4 regions of the Paenarthrobacter sp. R1 genome follow, and region 1 is predicted to be linked to each of the others. Evidence: riboswitches for the same ligand, from Rfam matches in the RefSeq annotation. Region 1 holds a riboswitch; each other region holds the start of a gene.
The links. Region 1 has a riboswitch for thiamine pyrophosphate ahead of QN084_RS08100 (ECF transporter S component). Riboswitches for the same ligand answer to the same signal wherever they lie in the genome.
Positions count from the first base shown of each region.

Region 1 (5,087 bases):
AACCTCGCCGGCGGCTCTGCGGAAATCATGCTGGACCGGGGTGCGTACATCCACTCCGTGCTGGGTGACACCGCTCCCGTGCCCGCGCAGGCGCAGCCGGGTGATGCCAAATGAGCCGTAAACCCATATCCTTCCGGACCGAATTGCCGCTGCTGGTCTGGCTGGTCATCGTGTGGGGTGCCCTCTGGCGGGACTTCAGCCCGGGCAATCTGCTGTTCGGCGCGTTGATCGCGATCATTGTGGCCAAGCTGTTCTACCTTCCGCCCGTGGAACTCAGCGGGCGGTTCAACGTGCTCCGGGCATTCCGCTTCGCCCTCATGTTCCTCGGCAAAGTGGCGGCAGCGAGCTTCCTGGTCCTCTACTTGGCCGTGGTCAAAGGGCCCAGCGTGCGCAGTGCCATCGTCGCTGTTCCGTTGCGGAGCCATTCCGACCTCATGGTGACGGCCACCGGCCACGTCATTTCGCTGATTCCGGGCTCGCTGGTGGTGGAAGTGGACCGCTCCACGTCCACCCTGTACCTGCACGCCCTGAACATGAAAACCGAAGAGGACATCCAGAAGATCCGCCGGGAGGTCCAGGACATCGAAGCCGGGCTGATCCGGATCATGGGAACACGTGAAGAACTGGACGCGCTGCAGGCCGAGCAGCACCCAGGTGTGAAAGGGGCAGCGCTGTGAAAGAACTTGTACTGGTGCTAACGGCGGCAATCCTGAGCCTGGCTGCTGCCGGGGCCATCATCCGGATCGCCATCGGCCCGTCGCTCCTGGACCGCGTGCTGGCATCGGACGTACTGCTGGCCATCCTGGGCGCGGCGCTGGCTATCGACATGGCCGTGAACCGCCACTTGAACAACCTCATGCTGCTGGTTGCCCTGGCCGTTATTGGATTCATCGGATCCGTAACGGTTGCCCGCTTCGTGGCCGACAGAAGGGGTCAAAGCAATGAGTCCTGATGCAACGGGCATGGACGCAGTCATTGATGGCGTGACCGCCGTCTTTCTGGTGGTGGGCGCGCTGATGTCCCTGGGTGCTGCTATTGGCTTGCTGCGTTTTCCCGACCTGATGAGCCGCATGCACGCCGCCACCAAGCCCCAGGTCCTGGGTTTGTTCCTGATGCTGGCTGCCATAGGCCTGCAGATGAGGACGTGGTGGGTGTGGCCGGTCCTGCTGGTGGCCTGGATCTTCCAACTGCTCACCGCTCCAGTCTCCGCGCACATGGTGGGCCGCTCCGCGTACCGCACCAAGCACGGACACCGGGAACTGCTGACCAAGGATGAACTGGAAGCAGTGGTCCAGCGGGCAGCCGAAAGCCAGAAGGAGAACTGACACGCGTTCCTGCGTTTCAGGAACGCGTGCCAGGAAACCGGAAGCTCCTAGATGATGTCCTGGGACTTCGCGAACCGGGCAATGGCACGCTGGGTTCCGCGGCTGGTGAGCACCTGGATGAGCGTGCTGACGAAAGCCGATACCAACGCGAAGGTCAGGGCTGAGCGGAGGCTCGTCTCGACGTCGTCGTGGCCTGTGGGCGGCTTGTGGCCTGTGGCCTTTTCCCAACCCTTGTTCACCAATTTGGTGCCAAGGAAACCCGCGCCGAGGCTCACACCGGCACCCAGAAGCTTGAAGAAGAAGTTCATGACCTCAGCCTAGCGTCACGGCGGTGGGGGCCGCGTTTTACTGCTTGTTCCCGCATTCCTTCAGGAACGCAGCCATGGAGCCCGGAGGTGACACGACGGGCCGCACCTGATGCTCGGCCTGCCACACGGCCTCCACACTGTGGAACTCCGAGATCTCCTTGAGCAGGAAGTACGTTGGGGGCATGAGCTGAAGCTTGCCCTCTGCCTCGGCCGCCAGGATGCCTTCCACCGGCATCCAGAGTGACTGCCAGGCCTCCGTGGTTTGGTGCTGCGGCTCGGCTCCGGGGGCGGGCCTGGCCACGTAGAAGTAGGTGTCGAAGCGCTTGGGCATGTCCGTGGGCGTCACCCAGTTGGCCCAGGGGCGGAGCTGGGAGGCGTCGAGGGTCAGCCCTGCTTCCTCGAACACTTCACGGATGGCAGCCGCCAGCACCGTGCCTGCTTGCGCATGCGGGTCGGAGGCCGCGATCGAGCTCATCGCCCAGTCGGCCGCATGCCTTTCCAGCAGTTCGGAGGAGTAGTCCCAGCCCTCCGCGTCCGAGGCATCGACGCGACCGCCGGGGAACACCACCATGCCGGCGGCAAAGTCCATGGAAGAGACCCTGTGCTGGACAAAGGCTTCCAGTCCCGCCGACGCATCCCGAAGCAGGATCACGCTGGCGGCAAGGCGGGGTTCGGCCACGGGGGTGTCCTTGGCTGGCTGTTCTGTCATGGGATGGGCGCCCCTCTTGCTGCTGTGAATCCGGTGTGCTGAATCTGCTGGCCCCATTCTCTCAGGTGTGCGGCACAGCCGGTCGCGGCTGTGCGCCCGTGAAACAGCAAAAAGGTTTATGACCGGGCCCATAACCCGGCGCACCCCTTCCGGTGTAAACTGGGCACGCCCACAAGGGCAGATTGATAACGACAGGGGAGCGCCGCCGTCGAACCTGCAGGCATGCAGGAGACGCGAGGGCGCTGAGAGTGCGGACAGCCGCAGACCCTCGAACCTGATCCGGTTAGTACCGGCGCAAGGGAGTCGAGCTTCTCAGAGTGTCCGGAACCGGATGGCAGCAGGCCACCGGGAATACCGGGGAGCACTTTCCCCTCCTGTAACCTCAGGAGGCTAAGAATGACCACGTCAAGCGTGAAGAAGGCCGGCAACAGCTGGCGCGTTGTAGACATTGTGGTGGCGGCGCTGATTGCCATCGCAGGCGGAGTGATCTTCTGGGCCTGGTCCCAGGGCGCCGCACTCGTATCCGTTCCCATGAATGCTGCTTATCCGCCCCTCACCGGCCTGATCGCCGGTGGGTGGATGATCCCGGCCGTACTGGGCATGCTCATCATCCGCAAACCGGGAGCAGCGCTGTTCTGCGAAGCGGTCGCAGCAACGGGTGAGCTCATCATGGGGTCCCAGTACGGCACCACGGTCCTGATCTCCGGCATCCTGCAGGGCCTCGGAGCGGAACTGATCTTCGCTGCTTTCCGCTACAAGAAGTTCAACCTCCCGGTGGCCCTCCTCGCGGGTGCCGGGGCAGGACTGTTCTGCGGCCTTAACGATTCCTTCATGCCGTGGGGCTGGAACATCGCCTACGAAGCCGTCGACAAGCTGGCCTACATCGCCTTCACCACCGTTTCGGGTGCAATCATCGCCGGGGCACTGTCCTGGGTGGCCACCCGCGGGCTCGCGTCCACGGGCGTCTTGAGCTCCTTCGCTTCCCGGAAAGCCGCGTCAGAGCCAGTCTTCAACTGATGGGACCGGCACAGGTACGGCCCGCCGCCATCTCCGCCAACGGCTGGGGCTGGCGGCATTCCGGCCGGACGGTACCAGCCATCCAGGGGCTGGACCTGCAGATCGAACCCGGGGAACGGGTTCTGCTGCTGGGGCCGTCCGGCGGCGGAAAATCGACGTTCCTGCACGCCCTGGCCGGGGTGTTGGGTGATGAGGAAGACGACGCGGACGAGACCGGTTCCCTCCTCATCGACGGTGCGGCACCTCGCGAACAGCGGGGCCGGGCCGGGCTCATGCAGCAGGACCCGGAAACGCAAGTAGTCCTGTCGCGCGTGGGCGACGACGTCGCTTTTGGAGCTGAGAACCTTGCCGTGCCCCGGGACGACATTTGGGCCCGGGTCCATGAAGCGCTCGACGACGTCGGGTTGCGTACCGCTGCCGGCGACGGCCTCGCGATGGACCATCCGACGGCGGCTCTTTCCGGCGGACAGAAGCAGCGCCTGGCGCTGGCCGGGATTCTGGCGATGCGGCCGGGGCTGGTCCTGCTCGATGAACCAACGGCGAACCTGGACCCGGCAGGCGTGCTGGAAGTCCGGGACGCAGTTCGCCGCTGCCTTGAAAAGACCGGTGCCACGCTGGTTGTGGTGGAACACCGGGTGTCCGTATGGAAGGACCTGGTTGACCGCATAGTGGTCCTCCAACCGGGCGCGGCCGGTGGCGGAGTGCTGTTGGACGGCCCTCCCGATCAGGTGCTCGCCGAAGCCCGGAGCATGCTCATCACAGCCGGAGTCTGGGTCCCGGGATATGTGCCCCGTACCCGCACCAGGACCACCGCTGAGGGGCCGGCGGAGTTGCTCCTCGCAGCAGAACACGTGGCCGTTTCCCGCGAAAAGCCGCGGCGGAGGGGTTTCAAGAGCATCCCGCCCATCCCGGTCCAGGCCGGTGTGTCTGCCCAGGTTCGGGCAGGACGGGCGTTGACCATCACTGGCCCCAACGGCGCAGGGAAGTCCACCTTTGCGCTCACGATGGCCGGCCTTCTGGCGCCGGTGGCAGGAAAGGTCTCTGCCGCCGTCGAGCTTTCCGAGGGCGCCGGAATCGATCCCTTCAAATGGAAGGCGGATCAACTGATTTCCCGGATCGGGACGGTGTTCCAGGAGCCTGAGCATCAGTTCGTCACGGGCAAAGTGATGGATGAGTTGATGTTTGGGCCCCGGCACCTCGGCAGGGGTGAGGAGCGGGTGGACGAACTCCTGGAGAGGCTCCGTTTGACGCACTTGGTGGACGCGAATCCCTACACGCTGTCCGGCGGCGAGAAGCGGCGGCTTTCCGTCGCGACCGTCCTGGCCGCCCACCCACAGGTCCTGGTGCTTGATGAGCCTACCTTCGGGCAGGATGCCAACACCTGGGCGGAACTCGCGTCGTTCCTGTCCGAGTTGCTGGACCAGGGCACGGCCGTTGTGTCCGTCACCCACGACGAGGAATTCAGCGCAGTGCTGGGCGGCATGGAGTTGCGGCTGGACCCGGCCACAGAAGCTGCCAGGCAGGAAGCGGGTGCCGCATGAGGGATGCGCTAAGCCTCACCGGAAACAACGCGGTGCTGACCAAGGCCAACCCCCTGGCGAAGTTCGTCGCCGTCTTCCTGATTTCGATGGTCCTGGCCTTGTCCATCGACTGGGTATCGGCATCGATCGCCCTTGCCGCCGAACTCGCACTGTTCCCGCTGGCCGGGCTGACCTTGCGGCTCTTGTG
Region 1 covers NZ_CP127115.1:1,665,037-1,670,123, reverse strand. Annotated here, with positions in the region: gene QN084_RS08130 (Na+/H+ antiporter subunit D) at 1-114, shown strand, start outside; gene QN084_RS08125 (Na+/H+ antiporter subunit E) at 111-677, shown strand; gene QN084_RS08120 (MrpF/PhaF family protein) at 674-952, shown strand; gene mnhG (monovalent cation/H(+) antiporter subunit G) at 942-1,325, shown strand; gene QN084_RS08110 (DUF4235 domain-containing protein) at 1,373-1,633, opposite strand; gene QN084_RS08105 (NUDIX hydrolase) at 1,671-2,342, opposite strand; TPP riboswitch at 2,526-2,661, shown strand; gene QN084_RS08100 (ECF transporter S component) at 2,739-3,359, shown strand; gene QN084_RS08095 (ABC transporter ATP-binding protein) at 3,359-4,900, shown strand; gene QN084_RS08090 (energy-coupling factor transporter transmembrane component T family protein) at 4,897-5,087, shown strand, end outside.

Region 2 (5,087 bases), 1.5 Mb from region 1:
ACCGCCTGATACGTGCAGGACTACCCGGTCTACAAAGCTCGCCACGTGAATCTCCTCTATTGCTGTCAACAGCGCGAACGCCTTGCCCAGTGCGCCTGGCGCCCTGAACGATTGTAATGCGGTTAAAAGAACAGTGGAGCGGACCTGTTGGCCCGCTCCACCGGTTCAGAAAGTGTTGTTACTCTGCGGCAGCAGCAGCAACGATGTTCACCACGCGACGGCCACGGCGAGTACCGAACTCAACCGCACCGGCTTCGAGGGCGAACAGGGTGTCGTCGCCACCGCGACCGACGCCTGCACCGGGGTGGAAGTGGGTGCCACGCTGGCGAACGATGATTTCGCCTGCGGAAACTACCTGGCCACCGAAACGCTTGACGCCGAGGCGCTGTGCGTTGGAGTCACGACCGTTGCGAGTGGAGCTCGCGCCTTTTTTGTGTGCCATGTGAAATGCCTGCCTCTAAATTTCTGGGGAAACTGAAATCTGAACTACGTAACGGACGTTACGCGATGCTCGTGATCTTGATCTTGGTCAGTTCCTGACGGTGACCCTGGCGCTTCTTGTAGCCGGTCTTGTTCTTGAACTTCTGGATGACAATCTTGGGACCGCGGAGGTCTTCCAGGATCTCAGCCGTGACCTTCACCTTGGCCAGGTCCGCAGCAGCGGAGGTGACCTTGTCGCCGTCAACCAGGAGCAAGGCGGGCAGCTCAAGCGTGCTGCCGGCTCCACCGGGGACGCGGTTCAGAGTTACGTAGTCTCCAACGGAAACCTTTTCTTGGCGGCCGCCTGCGCGGACAATCGCGTACACCACTTGGGTACTCACTTCTCTCGACGTTTCTTACTAAATTTGCGTGCGGAACCCCGAACCGGAATCAGGCCTGGTTCACGCTGTGCCTCAACGCCGTGGACTTCAGATCGAAGCCCGCGAGTCATCCCATGAACAATTCCAAGGGGCATAACCCAAGTGTTGGCGTAAGCACCGAAGATCAAGATTACGCTAGTTTGACCTTCAGCTGCAAATGAGGCCGGGTCCGGAAGCCACCACGTGACGCTTGTCACCAGTAGGAACGGACGTTCCCGGCACCGTGCCCATACAGCTTACAGCCTCTACGTGGCCTTGCCGTTGATTTCCCGTCCGACGCGCGGCGTCCGTGTTACGAATGCAGTCTTGGGGCATCAAAGAACGCGGTCTCGTAGCGGCAGGACTGGACGAAGGCTTCCTTCATGGCAGCCCGCTCACGGCCGGATGCCGCAGCTGCTGCGGCATCCGTGAGAGCAATCGCCTTCCGCGTCGCCTCCGCAAAATCCTCGTCCGCATAGGTCCTCAGCCAATCCGCGTAGGGATGGTTCTCCGGGGAACCGGCCTGGACGAAGTCGGCGTGCAGTTGCTGCCCCACTTCCGCATACAGCCAGTAGCAGGGCAGGACCGCAGCAAGCAGGACGCCGTAGCTTCCCGAAGCAGATGACGCCATCAGATGGTCCACGTAGGCCTTGGTGACCGGGCCGCTCTGCGTCGTCGCTTCACGGCCGCTCAGCCAGTTCCGGTGCAATACGGATTCCACGTCAAGGCACTGTTGGGAACCCCGGGCCCAGAACAGCTGCTCTTCTTCGGTCGGGGCGAGGGCACCTGCCCGGGCAAGCACCCTGGAATACCCGTTGAGGTAAAGGGCGTCCTGGGCCAGGTAGTAGCTGAACTCGGACTCCGGCAACTCCCCGGACCCCAAGTCCCGTATGAAGGCAAGCCCGTGGATGGCTTCCAGCTCCACGGCGGCTTCCTTCCACAGGAGGGCAGCGAAGGCCCCGGGCCGGGATGATTCCCGGAGATGGTGGAAATGGTGGATCGGACCGCTCCCCTGGCCCACTTCAAGATCGTCAGCCCTCATCAGAGCCTCGCGCAACCAGGGCTTGACTTCCCGCAGGGACGCCTCCCAATCTCCTGTTCTTGCCTGGACAGCGGCCAGGGCCGAGGACAACGAGCAGCCAGTGCCGTGGCTGTTCCGTGTCTGAACACGCGGTCCCCCGACTTCGATCACGTCCTGACGCAGCAAACCGCTGGTATTGATAAGCGCATCCGGACACTGCGCCCCCGGCAAGTGGCCTCCCTTGACCAGCACCGTATTGCCGCACTCCCCGGCCAACCGTTTGCCCTGGTCCAGCGCCGCAGGCCAGTCCTCCGCTTCGGGTTCCCCCAGCAGCATGGCCAGTTCCGGAAGGTTGGGTGTAATGAGGTCCGCCATCGGCAGAAGGTCACGCAACGCTGCCTCGGCTGATTCCCGCAGCAGCCGGTCACCGCTGGTGGCCACCATCACCGGGTCCAGGACCACGACGGCGGGACGTACCTTGACAAGCCAGGTCCGGACCTCGTTGATGACGGCGGCATCACCGAGCATCCCGATCTTCACGGCGTCGATAGCGACGTCGCTGCTGACGGTTTCCAACTGCTGGCGGAGGAATTCCACCGGCGGCACATGCACACCGCTGACGCCCCGCGTGTTCTGGGCCGTCAGCGCGGTGATGGCGGCCATACCGTAGCCGCCGTGCGCAGCAATGCTTTTAAGGTCCGCTTGGATCCCCGCCCCGCCGGAGGGGTCCGAACCAGCAATGCTCAACACCCTCGGATGTGTACGGATGACCGCTGGCAACGGATAAACAGCAGAAGACGACATTGAAGTCATGGAGACATCCCTTCGCCGGTGCTAACCGGACAGGTTCAACGGGTCTGGATCTCAGCCCGGCCCTATGCCCGGCACCCCGTGTCAGTGTCCTAGCCTAGCCCGGAAGCCCCTCACGCCGGGAACCCCGGCGGCTAACGGCCTGGATATGACCCGGGCGATGATGACCCGTTGCACGACGAAGGCCGCACAGCATGCGCTGCGCGGCCTTCGTTCCAACTGTGTCTTCAGTACCTGTTTACAGCTCCGACGCCGGAACACCCACCCCAAGGATGATCGGCTCCGAGGCTGGAGTTGGCTTCTTTGCCGGCTCAGCCGGCGCCTTCGCTTCGTGCGAGGTCCCGCCACCTGTGGCGGCCCGAACGTCGTGGTGCTCAACGTTGGTCTCGTTGGCAGCACCCTGGGCCCTGCTGGCACTGCGGTTCCGCCTGCCGCGCCGGCCCCGGGCGCCGGACCGGGACTCCACGGGTTCAGTACCAGCGGACGTGGCTGGCAAGGCGTCGGCGCTCACGGGTGCGTCAGCAGATTCAACGTTCCCGGGCGCGTCCTTCTCAGACCCGGCAACCTCAGACCCGGGGACAACCTCAGGTGTGCCGCCCAAGTGCGAGAAGGCCTCAGCCAGCAGATCCAGGCTCATGGCAGGCTTCTTGGCAGGTTCGTCGTGATGCTCCACGAAAGGCAGAGCCACTTCCTCTCCGCCGAAGCGCAGTACCGGAGCCGGACGGCCCTCCCTGGCCGCAGTTTCTGCCGGGGTGGAGCCCTGCGTCTGCCCGCCCTGCGCAGGGGCCTGGGCGGCATCCCCTTGGGCAGGAGCCGACTGCGCAGGAGCCTTCCGGGCAGGATCCGCCTGGGCGGGACCCGACTGGCCTGCTTCCGCCTTACCGGCGGCGCGGGCTGCTTCCTCGGCGCGGTGCACCTCGTCATCGTGCAGGTGTGCAGCGTGCGCAGCAGCGGCGATCGTCGCCAATGCGGCCCGGGTAGCCTCTGCCTTGGCTTTCTGGGCGGGATCCACGGACTCAGCCGGAGCGGGTGCCGTCGGGGCAGCGGCCGGCTGGACCGGCGTCGTAGCTTCCGGTGCCTGGTTGCCCCCCTTGCCGCGGCGACGCTTACGCTCACTGCGCTGGGACGGCTGCTGTGCTTCGGTGTGGGACCGGTGCTGCTCGGCAGCCACCACATTCGCGCGGCGGTGCTCCACGGGCTCGTCGTGCGTCACCACGCCGCGGCCGGCACAGTGCTCGCATTGCTCACCGAAGACCTCCAGCAAGCCTGTGCCCATGCGCTTGCGCGTCATCTGGACGAGGCCCAGGGACGTCACCTCCGCCACCTGGTGCTTGGTGCGGTCGCGGCCAAGGCACTCCACCAGCCGGCGCAGCACCAAGTCCCTGTTGGACTCCAGGACCATATCGATGAAGTCGATGACGATGATGCCGCCGATGTCACGGAGGCGGAGCTGGCGAACTACCTCTTCGGCCGCTTCCAGATTGTTCTTGGTGACGGTCTCTTCCAAGTTGCCGCCGCTGCCGGTGAACTTGCCGGTGTTGACGTCCACGACAGTCATGGCCTCGGTACGGTCGATCACCAAAGAGCCGCCGGACGGCAGGAAGACCTTGCGTTCCAGAGCCTTGTGGATTTGTTCGTCAATGCGCCAGGCAGCAAAGATGTCCTGGTCCTTGGTCCACTTTTCCAAGCGACCCACCAGGTCAGGCGCAACGTACGTAACGTAGGCCTCAATGGTGTCCCAGGCTTCGTCGCCGGAAACAATCAGCTTGGAGAAGTCCTCGTTGAAGACGTCCCGAACCACCTTGATGGTGAGGTCCGGTTCGCCGTACAGCAGTTCCGGGGCAAGGACCTTGGTTGAGGATGCTTGGCTCTCGATGCCTTCCCACTGCGCCCGGAGGCGGTTGATGTCGTGGGTCAGTTCCTCTTCCGACGCGCCTTCGGCGGCCGTGCGGACAATCACGCCGGCGTTCTCCGGCAAACGGTCCTTCAGGATCCGCTTGAGGCGGTTCCGTTCGACGTCGGGCAGTTTCCGGGAGATTCCGGTCATGGAACCGCCCGGGACATAGACGAGGTAGCGGCCCGGCAGGGAGATCTGGCTGGTCAGACGCGCACCCTTGTGACCCACGGGGTCCTTGGTGACCTGCACCAGGACGGAGTCTCCGGACTTGAGCGCGTTCTCGATCCGGCGCGGTTGGCCCTCAAGGTTCACCGCGTCCCAGTTCACCTCGCCGGCATAGAGCACCGCATTGCGGCCGCGTCCAATGTCGACGAACGCTGCCTCCATGGACGGCAGGACGTTCTGTACTTTGCCCAGGTAGACGTTTCCGATGAGGGAGTCCTGCTGGGTCTTGGAAACAAAGTGTTCAGCCAGCACGCCGTCTTCCAGGACGCCGATCTGGATTCTGTCATCGCGCTGG
Region 2 covers NZ_CP127115.1:116,053-121,139, forward strand. Annotated here, with positions in the region: gene obgE (GTPase ObgE) at 1-45, opposite strand, end outside; gene rpmA (50S ribosomal protein L27) at 179-442, opposite strand; gene rplU (50S ribosomal protein L21) at 501-809, opposite strand; gene thiD (bifunctional hydroxymethylpyrimidine kinase/phosphomethylpyrimidine kinase) at 1,153-2,673, opposite strand; TPP riboswitch at 2,664-2,762, opposite strand; gene QN084_RS00570 (Rne/Rng family ribonuclease) at 2,909-5,087, opposite strand, start outside.
Region 2: it holds a riboswitch for thiamine pyrophosphate, as region 1 does, so the genes downstream of both, thiD (bifunctional hydroxymethylpyrimidine kinase/phosphomethylpyrimidine kinase) here and QN084_RS08100 (ECF transporter S component) in region 1, are expected to answer to the same signal.

Region 3 (5,087 bases), 1.4 Mb from region 1:
CGAGTGCAGCTGCCCGCTTGAGGGCTTCATCGTGGGTGGCTACAAAGATTTCGGCAAAGCCCATGGAACGTACTCATTTCCTTCGTGCTGACATGCCCCGCCCAACCGCGGGAGGCTGCGCAGGACATGGAACCGGCACCGCCATCGCCTAGCCTAATGCAGCCACGCGCCGGCGGATGCCGCCTCAGCGGACGGCAACCCGCAGCTGGTTGCGCCACGGATCCTCGAAGCGGAGCTCAAGGCCGGTGTGGTGGCTTTGCAGGCCGGCCACGCGGAGACGGTCGGCGAGCGCTGCGACGTCATCATTCGACGGGACTTCGATGAGCACTTCACCCAGGCCCAGAGTGTCCTTGCGCGGGCCCGCTCCCCTGCTGTTCCAGACGTTCATGGCCATGTGATGGTGGTAGCCGCCCGCCGAGACGAACAGCGCCTGGCCATGCCACCCCGCGGTCTTTTCAAAGCCAAGGGTGTCAACGTAGAACTTCTGCGCTGTGGAAACATCGCCCACCTGGAGGTGGACGTGCCCGATCCCGGCCGCGGCCCCCTGCTGCCCCACGATGGCGGCCTCGCTCAGGTGTTGCTGGAGGTACGCCTGCGGAGGCAGCGCCACGTTGTCCATGACCACGTTCTTGCCGTCCCATTGCCAGACGTTCCTCGGCTTGTCGTAGTACAACTCGATGCCGTTGCCTTCGGGGTCGGTGAAGTAGAAGGCTTCGCTCACCAAGTGGTCAGCGCTGCCAACGAACGCGCGGGGTTCGTACTGCGCGGCCGTGGCAATGGTGGCGGCGAGGGACGCTTGGTCCTCGAACAGGACTGCGGTGTGGAACAGCCCCGCTTCCCCGCGCCCGGGCAGCTGCAAGCCCGCTGCGGGAGCCAGATGGACCACCGGCTTCCCCAGGCGGCCCAGGTACAGGCCGCCGTCCTGCTCCGCTATGACCTGCAGGCCGAGGGCGCGCTGGTAATAGTCGCTCATCACCTTCATGTCGCCGACCCTGAGCATGACAGTGCCCATGGTGAGTTCGGCTGGCAGGAGGTCCTGGCTGGATGGCGTGGTCATGTGATGCTCCCGGTAGTTCGGCGGCCGCCTTTCGGCACGTTCTACCTTACTAAATTACTTGAAGCTTCAATTTATTCCTAACGAACGATGGTGCCCCGCAGAACCACGTGGCTAAGTTCACGCACGGTAGCCAGGGCGCGGCGGGGATCCTCCCTGCAAATCACGACGTCGGCACTCGCCCCTTCGCTGACGCCCTCGGCTCCCAGCCACCTCCGGGCGCCCCACGCAGCAGCCTCGAGGACCGCTGAAGGCGGCAGGCCGGCGTCGTGCAGTTCCTGCATCTCGTCGGCTATGCGGCCATGCTTGATAACGCTCCCGGCATCAGTGCCGGCATAGATGGAAACACCGGCTTCATAGGCCTCGAGGACCCGTTCGCGCCGGCGCTCCCACAATGCGGTCATGTGCTGCGCGTAGTCGGGGAACTTGGGCCCGGCCTGGGCCGCGATATCGGGGAACGTGGCAATGTTGACCAGGGTGGGAACGATCGGGACACCCTGTTCCACAAGCCGCGGGATGTGCCGCGGCAGGAGCCCGGTGGCATGTTCGATGCAGTCGATGCCGGCATCGAGCATGTCATCCAAGGTTTCTTCCGCGAAGCAATGCGCGGTTACCCGTGCGCCCTCGTCGTGGGCTGCAGCGATGGCGTCCTTGACCACCGCCGCCGGAAAAGAAGGCGCCAGGTCTCCCACGCCGCGGTCGATCCAGTCGCCAACCAGCTTGACCCAACCGTCGCCGTCGCGCGCTTCCTTTCGAACGGTCTCCACCAGCTGCTCCGGCTCCACCTCGTGTCCGAGGCCGCGCAGGTAGCGCCGGCTCCTCGCAATGTGCCGTCCCGCCCGGATCAGCCTTGGCAGGTCCGTACGCTGCTGGACCCACCTCGTATTGGCCGGGGAGCCGGCATCACGGACCAGCAGCGTCCCGGCGGACAAATCGGTACGGGCCTGCTCCAGGGTGGTGGCCTCATCCACTGCCCCGCCGGCTCCCAGGCCAATGTGGCAGTGGGCATCAACGAATCCGGGCAGGACCCAGCCCTCCAGCACGGTATCCGGGGCAGCTTCCGGACGGCTGAAGGTCAGGCGGCCGTCCACGGACCACAGGCCCCGGCGTTCCTCATGCGCGGAAACCAGCACCGGACCGCTGAATTCAATGATGTTCGGCATGGCAGAAGCTTAGTGCCGGCGGCCACAGTCCGGATCCGGACCGCATATGACTGGGAGCACCCGCCGCAGCTGTGGTAGCTTCGTCCCTGACCACACGGGAGCCCCTGCAGGGGCTGAGAAAAGGACTGAAGCAGTCTGCGACCGTTGAACCTGTCCGGGTAATGCCGGCGAAGGAAGTGAGTAATCCTTGAGCACCACAGAAACACAGCACAGCCCTACCCAAAACCTGACAGCTCCCGGCGGGGACGCCGTCACGCAGTCGCTGAAATCCCACTCGCTTGCCTGGGTGGAGGACCCTGGCCACGGCATCCGCGTCCCGGTGACCGAGATTGCCTTGGAGCCCTCCCCCAACGGGAAGGCCAACGATCCGCTGAGGGTGTACCGCACGGCAGGGCCGGGCAGCGATCCCGTCGTCGGGCTTGAACCCTTCAGGGCGGCATGGATCCAGGCGCGCGGCGATACGGAAAGCTACACGGGACGGGAACGCAACCTGCTCGACGACGGCAAGTCAGCCGTGCGCCGCGGTGCGGCTTCAGCGGAATGGAAGGGCGCACAACCCGTGCCTCGCCGCGCCGTCGATGGCAAAAGGGTCACCCAGATGCACTACGCCCGGCAGGGCATAGTGACCCCGGAGATGCGCTTCGTGGCCTTGCGGGAGAACTGCGACGTTGAACTGGTCCGCAGCGAGGTGGCCGCCGGCCGCGCCATCATCCCCAGCAACATCAACCACCCCGAGTCCGAGCCCATGATCATCGGCAAGGCATTCCTGGTGAAGATCAACGCCAACATCGGCAACTCAGCCGTGACGAGCTCAATCGCCGAAGAAGTGGACAAGCTGCAGTGGGCCACCCAGTGGGGAGCGGACACTGTCATGGACCTCTCCACAGGCGATGACATCCACACCACCCGTGAATGGATCATCCGGAACTCCCCCGTTCCCATTGGCACCGTCCCCATCTACCAGGCCCTGGAGAAGGTCAACGGCGAGGCGAACAAGCTCACGTGGGTAATATTCCGGGACACCGTGATCGAACAATGCGAACAGGGTGTGGACTATATGACCATCCACGCCGGCGTCCTGCTCCGGTACGTGCCGCTGACGGCCAACCGGGTGACCGGAATTGTTTCCCGAGGCGGCTCCATCATGGCCGGCTGGTGCCTTGCCCACCACCAGGAAAACTTCCTCTACACGCATTTCGACGAACTGTGCGAAATCTTCGCCAAGTACGACGTTGCCTTCTCGCTCGGCGATGGACTGCGGCCCGGCGCCACCGCAGACGCCAATGATGCCGCACAGTTCGCGGAACTGGATACCTTGGCGGAGCTGACGGAGCGGGCCTGGAAGTACGACGTCCAGGTCATGGTCGAAGGCCCGGGCCACATTCCGTTCCACTTGGTGCGTGAAAACGTGGAACGGCAACAGCGGTTGTGCAAGGGCGCCCCGTTCTACACCCTGGGCCCGTTGGTCACTGACGTCGCGCCGGGCTACGACCACATCACCTCGGCCATCGGTGCCACGGAAATCGCCCGGTACGGCACGGCGATGCTTTGCTACGTGACCCCCAAGGAGCATCTGGGGCTGCCTAACAAGGACGACGTCAAAACCGGAGTCATCACCTACAAGATTGCAGCCCACGCCGCAGACCTGGCCAAGGGCCACCCCGGCGCGCACGAACGCGACGACGCGCTGTCCAAGGCGCGGTTCGAGTTCAGGTGGAGGGACCAGTTCGCACTCTCACTGGACCCGGTGACCGCGGAGTCCTTCCACGATGAGACGCTTCCCGCTGAACCCGCCAAGACCGCGCACTTCTGTTCCATGTGCGGGCCGAAATTCTGCTCCATGCGCATCAGCCAGGACATCCGGGATGAATACGGTTCCGCCGAGGCCCAGGCGGCCATAGCGGAGATGTACAGCGGCATGCGCGAAAAGAGCGAGGAGTTCCTGGCGACCGGAGGCAAGGTCTACCTGCCCGAACTCCAGCTGCCGGCCCGCGGTGACCAGCGGCTCACGACGCCCTGACCGACAAACCCCGTCCGACGTCGGCAATGAAGGACCGGATGAACCGGTCGCCGTCGGCGGAGTCCTGGGGACGGTGCCCTCCTGCAGCTACGCGGTGGAGGGCACCGGTATCCCTCAAATACCCGGCAATTTCCTCGTACAACGGCTCCCAGCCACCGGTCAGCACCAGCGTGGGAACACCGGGCACAATGTGCAGGGGCGCTTCCCACGGCGGGGCCTGCAACCTCAAACGCCGGGCTGAGCGCCGCGCTTCCGGTGTCTGCAGGCCGCCCGCCTCCGCAGCGTAGGCCCGCCGGAAATACTCACGCTCATAGTCGGCGTCGCCGAGTTGGCTACGGACATCGAACAAGGGCTGCATCAGGGCGCGGTGCGACGCCGTAGCGGGAAGTTCGGCCGTCAAGGACAAGCACGCCGGTTCCACCAAGGACAACGAAAACACCAGGTCCGGGCGCTCCACCGCGGCGAGCATGGCGGAAATGGCACCCTGTTCGTGGGCAACCACGTGTCCCCCGCCCGAGTCGGCCAGCGCGTCAACAAGGATGGCCACATCCGCGGAAATGTCCGACTCAAGGGGCTCGGCCACGGGATCGAAACCGTGCCGCCTCAGGAAAAGGCAGTCATACCGCAGGGCAAGGCCATGCTGTTTTGGCCAGGCCGCAGCGCCGAAACTGCCCAGGCCGTGGACAAAAACTACGCGCTGTTTGTGCATTGGACCAGCCTATGCGAGGGCTGCGACATCACGGGAGGACGACGGGGCATGCCGGGCTGACCGGAGGCCGGTCAGCCTTGCCTGCGCTTTATTTACCCAGGAACTTGTCGAAGCCCTTGGGCAGGTTCAACGAGGACGGAT
Region 3 covers NZ_CP127115.1:285,387-290,473, forward strand. Annotated here, with positions in the region: gene QN084_RS01430 (hypothetical protein) at 1-64, opposite strand, end outside; gene QN084_RS01435 (VOC family protein) at 185-1,057, opposite strand; gene QN084_RS01440 (amidohydrolase family protein) at 1,135-2,217, opposite strand; TPP riboswitch at 2,302-2,410, shown strand; gene thiC (phosphomethylpyrimidine synthase ThiC) at 2,405-4,237, shown strand; gene QN084_RS01450 (alpha/beta fold hydrolase) at 4,224-4,946, opposite strand; gene ffh (signal recognition particle protein) at 5,035-5,087, opposite strand, start outside.
Region 3: it holds a riboswitch for thiamine pyrophosphate, as region 1 does, so the genes downstream of both, thiC (phosphomethylpyrimidine synthase ThiC) here and QN084_RS08100 (ECF transporter S component) in region 1, are expected to answer to the same signal.

Region 4 (5,087 bases), 890 kb from region 1:
CTAATCCAGAACGCCCGCAACGCTAAGGAGACCCCATGCTTTCCCTCGTCGTGATGGTGTTCGTAACCGTCGCCACCGGCTTCCTGGTGTGGGCAAACGACAAACGGCATGGCAAGTACGGCATTGCCGTCCCCGCGGGAGTATCCCTCGGAGTCGGGGCCCTCAGCTGGATCGCCTTCATTGCGGCCGGCTTCGGCTACCAGCCGGGGCTGACCTGGATTCCATGGGTCTTGCCGATCGTCCTTGGCACGGCAGCTGCGGCAGGCGTCGCGGTGTTCCTTGGCAGGACCCGGACCCTGCGGGACACTGAAGCGCTCACCAAAGCACTCCGTCTGTAGCACCTTCCCGGCTCAACCGGGCGACTAAGAACTGTGGCCACCACCCGCATGGGGTGGTGGCCACAGTTGTCAGCAGTACCTGCCGTCGCAGGTTGGTACAGGCTCAGAGGAACTCTGCCCGGCCCTCCATCGCCGATGATGCCAGCGCGTGTTCCCTCCGTGGAATGCGGCCTGCCAGCCTGGCCAGCCTGCCTGCCTTGACGGCGTGCATGAATGCCTCACCCATCTGGACAGGGTTCTGGGCACGCGTCACCGCTGTGGCCAGGAGGACAGCGTCGCAACCGAGCTCCATGGCCAGTGCCGCATCGGAAGCAGTTCCGATGCCTGCGTCCAGGACAACAGGCACGGAGGCACGGGACACAATGACTTCAATGTTGTGCGGGTTGAGGATGCCCAGACCGGTCCCGATCGGTGCTCCGAGGGGCATGACCGCAGTGGCGCCGAGGTTTTCCAGTCGCAGTGCCAACACGGGGTCGTCGTTGGTGTATGCGAAGACTTTGAAACCCCGATTGACCAGTTGTTCAGTGGCGTCGACGAGTTCAACCGCGTCCGGCAACAGCGTGTGTTCGTCCGCGATGACTTCCAGCTTCACCCAATCGGTCTCCAGCGCCTCGCGGGCCAGCTCCGCGGTGAGCACAGCGTCCTTGGCAGTGAAACAACCTGCCGTGTTGGGCAGCACCCGGATGTTGTTGTCCACCAGCAGTTGGAACAGCGAGCCCGTCTCGGCCGGCGAGTAGCGGCGCATGGCCACCGTGGTGAGCTCCGTGCCGGAAGCCACCAGGGCCGCCCCCAAACCGTCCAGGCTCGGCGCGCCACCGGTGCCCATGATGAGCCGCGAACTGAAGGCGACCCCGTCGATTTCCAGCGTGTCAGTAGTGGTTTCGGTGTTGAGGATGGTCATGGTCAGCCTCCCTGGACTGCGGTAACGAGTTCGAGTTCATCGCCGTCGGCGAGGTTCGTTGCTGCCCACTGGCTACGCGGGACCACCTCCGCATTGCGCGCGACGGCGACACCCAGCTTGCCGCCGTCGGCCGCCTGTCCGCTCGGGTCGAGGGCGCGGCCGGTAACGGACGTGACCAGGGTGCTGACGGATGCGCCATCGGCCACGGTGTGCCGGGCGCCATTGAGTGTGATGTTCATGCTGTTTCCTTGGTGGAAGCGATGGATGGTGTTGGAATGCGGGGACGGGCGAGGGCGCCTTGCGGAGAAAAACGATCCGGACGGAACCGGACCCACCGGTCATCCGCGGAACCGTCGAGCAAGCCGGCCACGATCTGTGCGGCCATGGGGGTCAGGAGTACGCCGTGGCGGAAGAAGCCCGTGGCTATGATCAGGCCCCGGACGGCGCCGTCCGCCGCGCCCACCCGCCCCAGGAGCGGAGCGTTGTCAGGGGTGCCCGGCCGTGCACGGGCTGTCACTTCGATGAGCTCCAGCTCACCGACTGCGGGGACCAGGACCTGGGCGTCCCGAAGCAGCTGGTACACGCCGCCGGCAGACACCGCATTCGATCCCGTCGAGAGCCCGTCCTCGCGTTGGGTTGCCCCGATCACCACGGTCCCGTCCTCGCGGGGCACGATGTACACCGGCACTCCCCGCACCATTCCGCGGACCGTGGAGGTCAGCAACGGGCGCAGGTCCTCCGGTACCCGGAGCCTGAGGATGTCTCCGTAAACCGGCCTGAGCGGCAGGTGCAGGTCCTCAGGAAGTCCGCCGGTCGCCGCAGCCGCCAAGCCATTGGCCAGCACCGTTTCCCTTGCCGCTACCACTTGGCCGGTGGAGAGTTCAGCGCCCACAACGCGGTTACCCTCCCACAGCAGCCGCCGGGCTTCCGCTGCCAGCTGGAACCCGCTGCTCGCGCCCGGGACCCATGTGGCATCCCACGGGGTGTGCGCGGCCAATCCGGCGAGTATGCACTCCGCCAGCCGGCGGGGGTCCACTTGGTGGTCGGCCGGGATATCGAAAGCGCATGAAATTCCGGGGCTGAGCAGCGGCTCGCGCTGCCGCGCGTCCCGCAGCATCAACGGCTCCACTGTGAGCCCCGCCGCCTGTTGCACGGAGCGCAGATCGGCGAGCGCCCGTCGATCGGCGGCATCGGCACCCACCGCGAGCGTCGACGTCGTGCTGTAGCCGGTGGTGACGCCGGTACCGGACAATCCGGACACGAACGTTGGCCACAACCTGGACGATTCGAGCATCAGTTCCAGGAGATCTTCTTCCTGGTAGTGGAGTTCGCTCACGGGGGCCAGCATCCCGGCCGCTGCAAAGGTTGCTCCACTGACGGGGTTCGGATCGATGAGGGCCACGGAACGGCCTGTGGCCCGGATCCGGTGGGCTATGCCCAGGCCGACTACGCCTGCGCCGATGACGGCAACGTCTGCTTGGATGGCTTCTGCCATTGGTTTCCTTCCCTACGCCGGTATTAGCCGGATCAGGTCAAGCGGTCGGCTCTGAAGCCCTCTCAGCCGGACGGTCATATGACGCTGTCACGGCTCCCGCAGTACGTGCCCAGTTTAGAGGAACTACTCTGGTTTCCATGACCCAGCCTGATCTCCTCACCGACGCCCGCCTCTACCTGTGCACCGATGCCCGCCGGCGGCAAGGCGATTTCGAAGACTTTGTGGACGCCGCGTTCGAAGGCGGCGTGGACATCATCCAGCTCCGAGACAAGACCCTTGAGGCCGCCGAGGAACTGGAGTTGCTCGAGGTCCTGAACAAAGCTGCCGCCCGGCATTCCAAGCTGTGGGCGGTCAACGACCGGGCTGATATCGCCCGTGTTTCCGGGACTCCCGTGTTCCACGTGGGCCAAAAGGACCTCCCGCTGCCCGTGGCCCGGCAGCTGCTCGGGGACACCGCTGCCATAGGTCTTTCCACGCATGGGCCTGATCAGGTGAACGCGGCCATTGCGGCTTCGTCGGGCAGCGAAGGACTGGACTACTTCTGCGTCGGTCCCCTCTGGCCCACACCCACCAAACCGGGCCGGACGCCAGTGGGCCTGGGCTTGGTCACATATGCCACCGAAGCTGTGGAACGCGCAGGATCCGCCCTTCCCTGGTTTGCCATTGGCGGGATCGATCTTTCGAATGTGGAGCAGGTGGTTGCGGCAGGAGCCAGCCGCATCGTCGTAGTCCGCGCCATCACCGAAGCAGAAGACCCTACGGCGGCGGCCAAGGCGCTGCTCGAAGCCCTGGACGCCTAGGCAGCCAGTCCGAGGCCCGTCATCCGGCGGCCGTGGTGATCGGCGAGTTCCGCCGTCAACCGGCGTACCTCCGCCTTGGCCTGTCCGTCATGAAGTACGGCACGCAGGTCCGGGTGCTCCAACGCCACCCGTTGCACCTGGGTGAGGGCCTCACCCACCAGCCTTCGGCCCCATAGGGCAAGGCGCGAAGCCAACCTGGGATCGTCCCTCAGGGCCCGCATGAGGAGGATGCGCAACGCCTCGGTGGCTTGGTCCGCAGAAGCGACTTTCCGGACGAATTGCTGTGTCCCGGCATCCAGGAAGGCGGACACCGTCCTGTAGAAGTCCGAGGACACCGTGTCGATGATGTACGCCTTCAGAACAGACTCGTACCAGTCCCCTGGCGGGGTGCGTTCGTGGAAGTGATCGAACGACGGCTGGAAGCGAAGCATGGCGTCTTCGGGGTCCCGCCCCATCTCGGTAAGCCGGCCGCTGATCAACGCATAGTTGCCGAATGCACCGACCGCGATCTTGGCAAAGGTAGCCCGGTCCCGGAGGGTAGGGGCGAAGCGGGAGTCCGCGGACAACCGCCCGAACGCTGACAATTCGCCATAGGCCATGGCTCCCAGCAGCTCTGCCGGGAGAACGTCCGCGGGAATTCCGCCAGGAGTGGACGTGCCCATGGTCCAAGACTATCCGCCGTTTTCGGGCTAGTCTGACTTTCGTGTCACATCATCGGATAGCGCCCAACGTCGACGATTCTTCCGACCGGCTCGCTGCCTCCCTGGCTGCCTTGAGGAGCGAGCTGGAACTACCCGGCGACTACCCTGCCGACGCCGAGCATGAAGCGCGCCAGGCGGTTCAAAACCTGCAATTGCCGCCCCGCAGCCTGCTGGACGTGCCGTTCGTGACCATAGACCCCGCGACTTCCACCGACCTGGACCAAGCGCTGTTCATTCAGCGGAACGATGCCGGTTACAAGGTCCTGTACGCAATTGCCGACGTGCCGTCCTTCGTGGCCCCCGGCGGAGCCTTGGACGCCGAAACGCGGCGGCGCGGGCAAACGTTCTACGCACCGGACGGAAGGGTCCCGCTGCATCCGGAGGTCATCAGCGAGCAAGCCGGGAGCCTCCTGGCAGAGCAGGAATGCAGCGCCTTCGTGTGGGACTTCGACCTCGACCACAACGCGGAAGTGGTCTCCATGTCCGTGGAGCGGGCCACCGTTCGCAGCCGTGCAAAGCTCAGCTACAAGGGTGCACAGAAGCAGATCGATGCGGGAACCGCCCCCGAGGCCCTCATGCTCCTGAAGGAAGTGGGCCTGAAGCGGGTCGAACTCGAGCGCAAACGCGGCGGGGCGAGCCTGAACATGCCCGAACAGGAGATCGTCCAGGTCACCGACGGCGACTACCGGATCGTGGCTGCTCCCTCGCTGCCGATCGAGGACTGGAACGCCCAGATGTCCCTGATGACCGGAATGGCTGCGGCCCAATTGATGCTCGACGGCAAGGTGGGCATCCTGCGGACCATGCCGGCCCCTGATGAGCGCTCCTTACTGCACTTCAAGCGCCAAACCC
Region 4 covers NZ_CP127115.1:770,489-775,575, forward strand. Annotated here, with positions in the region: gene QN084_RS03680 (DUF3107 domain-containing protein) at 1-4, shown strand, start outside; gene QN084_RS03685 (hypothetical protein) at 36-338, shown strand; gene QN084_RS03690 (thiazole synthase) at 442-1,239, opposite strand; gene thiS (sulfur carrier protein ThiS) at 1,242-1,478, opposite strand; gene thiO (glycine oxidase ThiO) at 1,475-2,734, opposite strand; TPP riboswitch at 2,727-2,844, opposite strand; gene thiE (thiamine phosphate synthase) at 2,872-3,534, shown strand; gene QN084_RS03710 (ferritin-like fold-containing protein) at 3,531-4,196, opposite strand; gene QN084_RS03715 (RNB domain-containing ribonuclease) at 4,238-5,087, shown strand, end outside.
Region 4: it holds a riboswitch for thiamine pyrophosphate, as region 1 does, so the genes downstream of both, thiO (glycine oxidase ThiO) here and QN084_RS08100 (ECF transporter S component) in region 1, are expected to answer to the same signal.